DNA from 3 places in the Vibrio kanaloae genome. Region 2 is predicted to be linked to each of the others. Evidence: predicted binding sites of a transcription regulator. Region 2 holds the regulator's gene; each other region holds the start of a gene.
The links. Region 2 encodes CRP, which controls carbon source genes, mostly activating them, when cyclic AMP is high. Its sites were predicted from a motif close to TGTGANNNNNNTCACA; they were not measured.

Region 1 (3,291 bases), 470 kb from region 2:
CATGATTGCACCTTGGTGCTCTTCAAGTACATCGATAGTCACCGTTTCAAACGGTTCCATTTTCTGGCCATTTTCTTCTTTAATGATTACTTCTGGACGAGATACTGCTAGCTCAAAACCTTCACGACGCATGTTTTCGATAAGGATAGATAGGTGAAGCTCACCACGACCTGATACACGGAAACGGTCTGGACTGTCAGTTTCTTCAACACGTAGTGCAACGTTGTGTACGAGTTCTTTTTCTAGACGCTCAAGGATATTACGTGAAGTAACAAACTTACCTTCTTTACCCGCGAACGGAGAAGTGTTTACTTGGAACGTCATTGTTACTGTTGGTTCATCAACAGACAGAGCTTCCATCGCTTCAACATTGTTTACGTCACAGATAGTGTCTGAAATTTTCAGCTCACCAAGGCCAGTAATCGCAATGATGTCACCAGCATTCGCTTGTTCAACTTCGTGACGGTCAAGGCCTAGGTAACCTAGAACTGTACCGACTTTACCGTTACGTTTCTTACCGTCAGAACCAACGATAGTTACTTGTTGGTTTGGCTTAACAGAACCACGTGTAACACGAGCAACACCGATAACACCGACGTAAGCGCTGTAATCAAGTTGCGAAATTTGCATCTGTAGAGAACCGTCAAGGTCAACGGCAGGCGCGTCTACTGTATCAACAACCGCTTGGAACAATGGTTCCATGTCTGTACCAACTTCGCCTTCTTCCATTGTTGCCCAACCGTTTAGAGCTGAAGCGTAAACAACGGTGAAGTCCAGTTGCTCATCGGTAGCACCTAGGTTGTCGAAAAGGTCGAATACTTGATCCATAACCCAATCAGGACGAGCGCCTGGGCGGTCAATCTTGTTGATTACAACGATTGGCTTAAGACCGTGTGCGAATGCTTTTTGCGTTACGAAACGAGTTTGAGGCATTGGGCCATCAACTGCGTCAACGATAAGCAGAACAGAATCAACCATAGACATGATACGCTCAACTTCACCACCGAAGTCCGCGTGTCCCGGAGTATCTACGATGTTGATGCGGTAATCATTCCAGTTAATTGCTGTGTTTTTAGCAAGAATGGTAATGCCACGCTCTTTTTCGATGTCATTCGAATCCATGACACGCTCTTCAGCTTCACCACGAGACTCAAGAGTGCCTGACTGTTGTAGCAGTTTATCAACCAAAGTCGTTTTACCGTGGTCAACGTGCGCGATGATCGCGATATTTCTTAACTTATCAATCTGTGGAGTAGACATGGATTCTCGATTCACTCATAAAAGTAGCCGTCAGTTATCTCAAAAGTTTGGATAATAACCGCTAGCTTGATTTAAAAAACGGTCAATAATATACCAGATTCTAGACAAAAACCTAGAAATATGTGATCTGAACCAAAGCTTTTTTCTTAGTTAGCGATTCATATCCGCTAACTTTGAGCCAGTACGGTGCTGCACAGCTAAATTCGCAGAGCTCTAAAAAAACATCGCACGTGAGCTGCGAGCTAAATCTCTGGCAAAACCATAAAAGTGGATTGACAACTTAAGCAATTCATTGCTGAATGGTGCTCTCATATGTCATATATTGGTGCACAGGCAAACAACTGCACCAATAAAGTGCAATGGAGGATCATTTTGGTGCAAAAATTAAAATGAACAACACAGACAAACAAGTAAACCGTTGAAATTAATGGAATAATTTTTTTGGCACGTTTTTGGCTTTAGATAAATCAGCATCGATTAATGCACTTATAGACATTAATCAATGCTAGTTTCAACCGAATCGAGCTAATACCGAATTAATAACACTGGAGGTTATCCAAGATGTCAGTAGAAAATGTACTATCCCTGATCCAAGAGAACGAAGTTAAATTTATCGACTTACGTTTTACTGATACAAAAGGTAAAGAGCAGCACATCTCTATTCCTTCTCACCAAGTTGATGCAGACTTCTTCGAAGAAGGCAAAATGTTTGACGGCTCTTCAGTAGCTGGTTGGAAAGGCATTAACGAATCTGACATGGTAATGATGCCAGACGCAGCCTCTGCTGTACTGGACCCATTCACAGAAGACGCAACACTAAACATCCGTTGTGACATTCTTGAGCCTGCAACAATGCAAGGCTACGACCGTGACCCACGCTCTATCGCTAAACGTTCTGAAGAGTACCTACGTTCTACAGGTATCGCAGACACAGTTCTAGTTGGTCCAGAGCCAGAATTCTTCCTATTTGACGACGTTAAGTTCTCAAACGATATGTCGGGTTCTTTCTTCAAGATTGATGACGTAGAAGCAGCTTGGAACACAGGTTCTGACATCGAAGGCGGTAACAAAGGTCACCGTCCTGGCGTTAAAGGCGGTTACTTCCCAGTCGCTCCTGTAGATTCATCTCAAGACATCCGTTCAGCAATGTGTCTAGTAATGGAAGAGATGGGCCTAGTCGTTGAAGCTCACCACCACGAAGTAGCAACTGCGGGTCAAAACGAAATCGCAACTCGCTTCAACACGCTAACAACAAAAGCCGATGAGACTCAAATCTACAAGTACGTTGTGCACAACGTTGCTCACGCATTTGGTAAAACAGCGACATTCATGCCTAAGCCACTCGTTGGTGATAACGGTTCTGGTATGCACGTTCACCAATCTCTAGCAAAAGACGGCGTTAACCTGTTTGCGGGTGATAAGTACGGCGGCCTATCTGAAATGGCGCTTTACTACATCGGTGGTGTAATCAAACACGCTCGTGCAATCAACGCATTTGCTAACCCATCAACGAACTCGTACAAGCGTCTTGTACCTGGTTTTGAAGCTCCGGTAATGCTTGCTTACTCAGCACGTAACCGTTCTGCTTCTATCCGTATCCCAGTAGTACCAAGCCCTAAAGCTCGCCGTATCGAGCTACGTTTTGGTGACCCAGCTGCTAACCCATACCTATGTTACTCAGCAATGCTGATGGCTGGCCTTGACGGTATTAAGAACAAGATTCACCCAGGCGAAGCGATGGATAAAGATCTATACGACCTTCCTGCAGAAGAAGCGGCTGAAATCCCAACAGTTGCAGAATCACTACAAGAAGCTCTAGCTGCGCTTAACGAAGACCGTGAATTCCTAACCGCTGGTGGCGTATTCTCTGATGACTTCATCGATTCATACATCACTCTGAAATCTGACGATGTACAGCGCGTGAACATGGCGACACACCCACTTGAATTTGAATTGTACTACTCAGTTTAATCCTCAGTTGGAAGTGCTGCAGCCCTTACCCTAACAGGTGAAATCCACTGCAACATGTAA
Region 2 (3,291 bases):
CTTTATTACCGGCAGTACGCTCAAACCTAGATTTTGGTTGGAAGAAGCATTACCCGCCTACTATGAAAGTCTCCAAGATTCGGCATAATGCCCGGACGTTATAAAAATAAGCTTAGCCTTGGTAAAAAGGGGGAGTGATAATGTCACTAGACACACTCATCAACGTACCAATGAACATACTCATGAACATAAAAGAGAGAAGTATTTATGATCATCCCATGGCAAGACATCGCGCCAGAGACACTGGAAAACCTCATCAAAGAGTTCGTACTGCGTGAAGGTACAGACTACGGCGACGTAGAGGTTTCATTACAGAACAAGATTGACCAAGTGAAACATCAATTAGCCTCGGGAGAGGTCAGCATCGTGTTTTCTGAGCTACATGAAACCGTTGATATCCAAGTCATAAAACGCTTCTAGGCTGCGCTTAGAAAGGAGCCGTGTTATAGTAAAAGTCGATTGCTAACAAGTATGTTACTCAAACGACAAGGGTTGTCATGTCCGCTAAACATCCAATTATTGCGGTGACGGGTTCATCTGGAGCCGGCACCACCACTACCTCAGAAGCCTTCCGCAAAATGTTCAATATGATGGACGTGAAGGCCGCTTGGGTTGAAGGGGATAGTTTCCATCGCTTTACTCGACCAGAAATGGATGTCGAAATCCGCAAGGCACGCGCGCAAGGTAAGCACATCAGCTACTTTGGTCCACAGGCTAACGATTTTGGCGCATTAGAAGAATTCTTCCATCAGTATGGTAATGAAGGCACCGGTAAAGTACGGAGTTATCTGCACACCTTCGATGAAGCCGTGCCTTACAATCAAATGCCAGGTACCTTTACGCCATGGCAAGAGATCCCTGAAAATTCAAATGTGATGTTCTACGAAGGCCTACACGGCGGTGTAGTAGACGGAGACATCAACGTCTCTAAACATGTCGACCTGCTAATCGGTATGGTGCCAATCGTGAACCTTGAATGGATACAAAAATTCGTTCGTGACACACGCGATCGCGGGCACTCGCGTGAAGCAGTAATGGACTCAATTGTTCGTTCAATGGATGATTATCTTAACTACATTACTCCTCAATTTTCACGTACTCATATCAATTTTCAACGAGTTCCAACCGTAGATACATCCAACCCACTCAACGCCAAAGGGATCCCTAGTTTAGACGAGAGCTTCGTAGTTATACGTTTGCGTGGCATCAAAAACGTCGATTTCCCATACCTTTTGGCAATGATTGATGGCTCATTTATGTCTCGCCACAACACGCTTGTCGTGCCAGGAGGAAAAATGAGTTTTGCTATGGAGCTCATTGTAAGACCAATCCTGCAACAGCTCATCGAAACCGGAAAAATAGGTTAACGGTACGTCGTTCTTATTGATTACTTTTCATACCGTGATCATGTGCACAATTTTGCGTAAAAAATCGTAGCTTGGTCACGATTAAAATCAAGAAATAGTACCTGAAAAAGGATACTATTCTTAAACGAAACACAAGATAGCTTGCAGCACTCAACTAGTGCTCTTATCCTAACGAGTCAATCCAGGCTTAGCTAAAATACGGAAAGCAGCAAGCATACCCTGCAGAGGAAGTAAGATATTATGGTTCTAGGTAAACCCCAAACCGATCCAACATTAGAGTGGTTCCTTTCACACTGTCATATTCATAAGTACCCTTCAAAAAGTACTTTGATTCATGCTGGTGAAAAGGCAGAAACCTTGTACTACATTGTGAAAGGTTCTGTGGCAGTTCTTATCAAAGACGAAGAAGGTAAGGAAATGATTCTTTCTTACCTAAACCAAGGCGACTTCATCGGTGAGCTTGGCTTATTCGAAGAAGACCAAGAGCGTACTGCGTGGGTTCGAGCAAAATCTCCTTGTGAAGTTGCTGAGATTTCTTTCAAGAAATTCCGCCAACTTATCCAAGTGAACCCAGACATCCTGATGCGTCTTTCAGCGCAAATGGCAAGCCGCCTACAAGTAACTAGCCAAAAAGTTGGTGACTTAGCGTTCCTTGACGTAACCGGTCGTATCGCTCAAACGCTACTAAACCTAGCGAAACAACCCGATGCAATGACTCACCCTGACGGCATGCAAATCAAGATCACTCGTCAAGAAATTGGCCAGATCGTTGGTTGTTCTCGTGAGACAGTAGGTCGTATCTTGAAGATGCTAGAAGAGCAGAACCTAATTTCTGCACACGGTAAAACTATCGTGGTATACGGCACTCGTTAATCTCGATTAGCTGAGCCAAAAATTTGAAAGCCACCAAATGCAAATTTGGTGGCTTTTTTTGTTTTTTGAAGATGCGAGAGCGTTACGAAATAGAGCTTCGTCCGTTAACCGTTGGTGCTTTCAAAAATCTTGTCAGCCGATGCTGCGACAAACCCGGTATAAAGCTCACCATTCGCCATCGCATAGCGCTTAGCAAACTCATAGAAGCCACCAGGAATCGTCTCATTGCCTTCAACAAATGAAACTGGGACTTTATCTGCCATTGTTGATGATTGTTCTAATAAGACCTCTGGAGAGCCTTTAACCTCACCTCCAGACGCATTGATAGTGAATCCCGACTCATTCAGATAGTCATTCACGGCCTGCACTTCATCGAATTTATTAAGTTGGTTCACACTCACCGTAAAGTGGTTAGCTCCATATCCATGAGCCGCTAACCAAGACGCGTATTCACTCTCTTTTGCTAGCACTTGGAAATCTGCGAAGCTCAAATCCCAGAGACGACCACCAAACAAGAATTCATGACCTTGAAGCTGACTTGCATCAACTTGCTCAACCAACTTAGCAACGATCTGTTGCAACTCACTTGAGCACTCTTCTACCTTCAATTCACTAATGAACACTTTCGGCTGTTTTGGATCTGGATGCTCGTAATGCTTAGCAACTAGCTTCTTGCTCTCAAACAGGTAATCGCCACACGCTTTATAACCTAACTCAAGGAAAGGCTTAGCCAGCGTTTCAATTCCCAGCGGAGCTACATTGAAAGTACGCAGTGCAATATGATCATTAATCAGCGCTTCGTCTTCTTTTAGCAACTGGTGTACTTTCTCAGCCGATGGGCACAGCCTGTGAATGTAATCATCCCATAGTGATTTAAATAGTAGATCGGGCGTCATGGTGACTCCTTGTCAGAGATTCTAGCAAGCTAGTAATTTGGATTAGAAAGGGAGAGGCTGAGACACAAAGTCAGCAGCCATCAGCCTGTGACATACTTGTTCTATTATTATCTACCGCCCAATCTAGGTGTCAGGCGTGATGGAAAAGGAAGCGA
Region 3 (3,291 bases), on a different replicon from region 2:
CATTAATGAAGCTATCAAATAAGACTTGAAAACGCTGTTGATAGAACTTAGTTTGCTGTATTGAGGCGATGTTAAACCACTGTTTTGGCTCGGGATTACTACCAGTTAGGTAGCAAATTCCTTTTTGATTATAACCTTGATTTGCGATAGCCCAACGATCACGCCACCAACTCATATGAACAATGTCGATTTTTTCAAAACTTTGACCATCTTGCCAGCCCGAATCTTCCTCTACATACATAAGGTCAATATTTTGACTCTGGATGCGCGGCAAACATACGCTTAGGGCGGCAGACCTTAGTAATGGGTCTTGTGGCATATAGATAGCGACGTGTTTATTCTCATCACACATGTCAAGTACATGTAGAAAGTGAGCATAGGAGGTGTAAGGTGGTCGAACTAGCGCCCCTTTCGAAGGGTAGCTAAACGTGGTGAGGTTACCCATAGGATCCTCAACGTTTCCTCTCGCAAGAATGACTTGGTATTGCTGTTCAATGCGTTCTTTCAGTTTGTCAGAGGGCTGAGGTATTTCTAGGTTAGCTTCTGAAGAGTGTTCTTTGGATACAAAGCGCGCAACATCATCATAAGGGTTATGATCAACATTCCCTGACGGTTCTTCATTTTGAGAGTAATTAACGTGTTGGCAAAGGATATAGCCGGAATGGGCCTCGCCAGTCGCGATCCAAACGACGCCATTATTACTTTGCGGCTGCAAGCGCTGATAATGGGAAGCGAATTGATAGTCTTGAGCATGGTTAACCCATCGTGCATCTATCATCGCTAACTTGCGACGACAACGGCTCGCGATATGGTCAACATGATCGTAGAAAGTCTTAGGGTTGATATCAAGCTTTCTACAGATTTCACGTACGGAATAGCCCATGAACAATAAGCCCATAAGGTTTTCTTGAAACTGAAGTTTTTTATTGGATCCAGACCACTTGTCAACGAAGGTGGATTGACAGTCTTTGCATCGATATCTTTGCTTGTCGCCACTATAGCCAAAGGCATGATAAAGGTGCTTGTGGGTATGGACCGATAAGCCGAAATTATCGCAATCATCATTGCGACAAGCAGGAAGGCCATCGCTGTGAAGTTGTCGTAGGCGATGAAGTTCGCTTAACACTTCACGATTGTTAAGTAAGGGGGGGAAAGCTCCACACTCACGACAAACCATCGCTGGACGCTTAGGATTCGCATGTTGCAAAACATATCGTTTTGCATCGCTCAAGCCAAAGTTGTCACACGCCAATGTTTTACAAAAGTTGAGTTGTAATCCATCCGCATCTTTTGGCAGCTTGTCGTTGGACACAATCGCCCCCTCGGGGTTATTTAGGCAGCCAAGCGAACTTGGCTGCGTGGTATTGCGTTTCAAACTATCTATTAGCAAAAATACAGTTAGTGTTAGAAATGCATCTATTGTCTAATGATTAGATGTTGATTGCAGTCTCTAAAGCGACTTTCATCATGTCGTTGAACGACTTTTGACGCTCTTCTGAGCTTAGTTTCTCACCACGAATTATATGATCAGAAACTGTCAGAATAGTCAGTGCTTTAGCACCTAGATCCGCAGCAACACCGTAAATACCAGCCGCTTCCATATCAACACCAAGAATGCCTAGTTTTTCCATTTTTTCGAAAAGGTCAGCTTCTGGTGTGTAGAAAAGGTCTGCAGAAAATACGTTACCTACTTTTACTGGAACTTCCTGCGCTCGTGCTTGATTTACCGCTTCTTCTAGAAGATCGAAATCAGCGATAGCTGCGAAGTCGTGGTTGTTGAAACGAATTCGGTTAACTTTTGAATCGGTAGATGCACCCATGCCAATAACAACGTCCATTAGTTTAACGTCGTCACGTACTGCGCCACAGCTACCAACACGAATAACATTTTTGACGCCGTACTCAGCAATAAGCTCGTGTACGTAGATGCAACATGATGGAATACCCATACCGTGACCCATTACAGAAACTTTTTTACCTTTGTAAGTGCCTGTGTAACCAAACATGTTACGAACGTCACAAACTTGCTTCACATCATCAAGGAATGTTTCAGCAATGTATTTTGCGCGAAGCGGATCGCCCGGCATAAGTACTGTTTCTGCGAAATCACCAGCTTGCGCGTTAATATGAGGTGTAGCCATGGTCGTTCTCCAAAGTTTAAACGGTAATGATAGGAACTAGATTGAGTAAATTACCGATTCTGTTGAATTGAATTCATTTTGTTGAGGCAATATTAGCGAGTTAAAACGAGGCTCCATGAGATGTTTGTCACAAAATGGTTCTGCACTTACAGTTTTATTATTATAGATAACTAAATATGTTGAAATCGTAAAGGCAATCGATTTTGTGTGGTTAAATCGCTTGGAATCAAAAGAAGAACACGCATATTAAGAGCAAGATGGATATGCATTTACGTCAACTAATCATTGTAGAGACGTTTTATCAGCGATAATCTAAACTTTGATAAAAGACAAACCAAGGAATTGTATGTCCTATTGCGCTAACTCGACGCTTTTGATCTCTATGAAAACACAACTACGTAAGATCGCGCTGTTTGCCGTGAAAACGACTTTGCTTGTCGGAGTGACGACGGCTTCATCGTGGGTATCAGCGGCGACTTTTGAGTTACCTTCTGCTGAAAGTCGCATAGTAGGCAGAATACAGCAACATGAAGTCGTTGAGGGTGAAACGTTAGCGATTATTGCCAAGCAGTACGATATTGGCTTTCTTTCGTTGATGGCAGCAAACAAAGGTGTGGACCCTTTTCTCCCAAAGGTAGGTTATGTATTAAGTATTCCTAGCCGTTTTATTTTACCGGACACTCCAAGGGAAGGGATTGTCATTAACCTTGCAGAGCTAAGGTTGTATTACTTTGAGCCTACTAAAAATCTGGTCCATGTCTTCCCAGTCGGAATCGGGCGGGTGGGGCGTGATACTCCAGAAATGATCACCAAGATAAGCCAGAAAAGACCAAACCCGACTTGGACCCCTCCCAACTCAATTCGTAAAGAGTATCTAGAGAAGGGAATTGAGTTACCACGAGTGGTTCCCGCAGGGCCGGAGAATCCGCTTGGTGAATATGCATTGAGACTTGCATATGGTATCGGGGATTATTTGATACACGGCACGAACAAAGATTTTGGAATAGGCTTGCGAGTCAGTTCTGGGTGTATACGTATGGAACCTAAAGATATTGAATGGCTCTTTGAGCAGGTCAGCCGTGGTGAGCAAGTCACAATAATTGATGAGCCGATTAAAGTATCTCTCGAACCAGACAGAAGTGTGTTCGTT

Region 1: typA (translational GTPase TypA) is a predicted target of CRP. The motif match lies at 1,497-1,512, and genes of this name have one in related genera.
Region 3: deoD (purine-nucleoside phosphorylase) is a predicted target of CRP. The motif match lies at 2,258-2,273, and genes of this name have one in related genera.

The regions. Positions count from the first base shown of each region.
Region 1 is NZ_AP025497.1:3,009,694-3,012,984, forward strand. It holds gene typA (translational GTPase TypA) at 1-1,260, opposite strand, end outside; gene glnA (glutamate--ammonia ligase) at 1,822-3,231, shown strand.
Region 2 is NZ_AP025497.1:303,740-307,030, reverse strand. It holds gene OCV24_RS01370 (hydrolase) at 1-88, shown strand, start outside; gene OCV24_RS01365 (YheU family protein) at 208-420, shown strand; gene OCV24_RS01360 (phosphoribulokinase) at 498-1,367, shown strand; gene crp (cAMP-activated global transcriptional regulator CRP) at 1,608-2,240, shown strand; gene OCV24_RS01350 (DUF1338 domain-containing protein) at 2,345-3,136, opposite strand.
Region 3 is NZ_AP025498.1:592,868-596,158, forward strand. It holds gene OCV24_RS16890 (hypothetical protein) at 1-1,312, opposite strand, end outside; gene deoD (purine-nucleoside phosphorylase) at 1,431-2,141, opposite strand; gene OCV24_RS16900 (L,D-transpeptidase family protein) at 2,488-3,291, shown strand, end outside.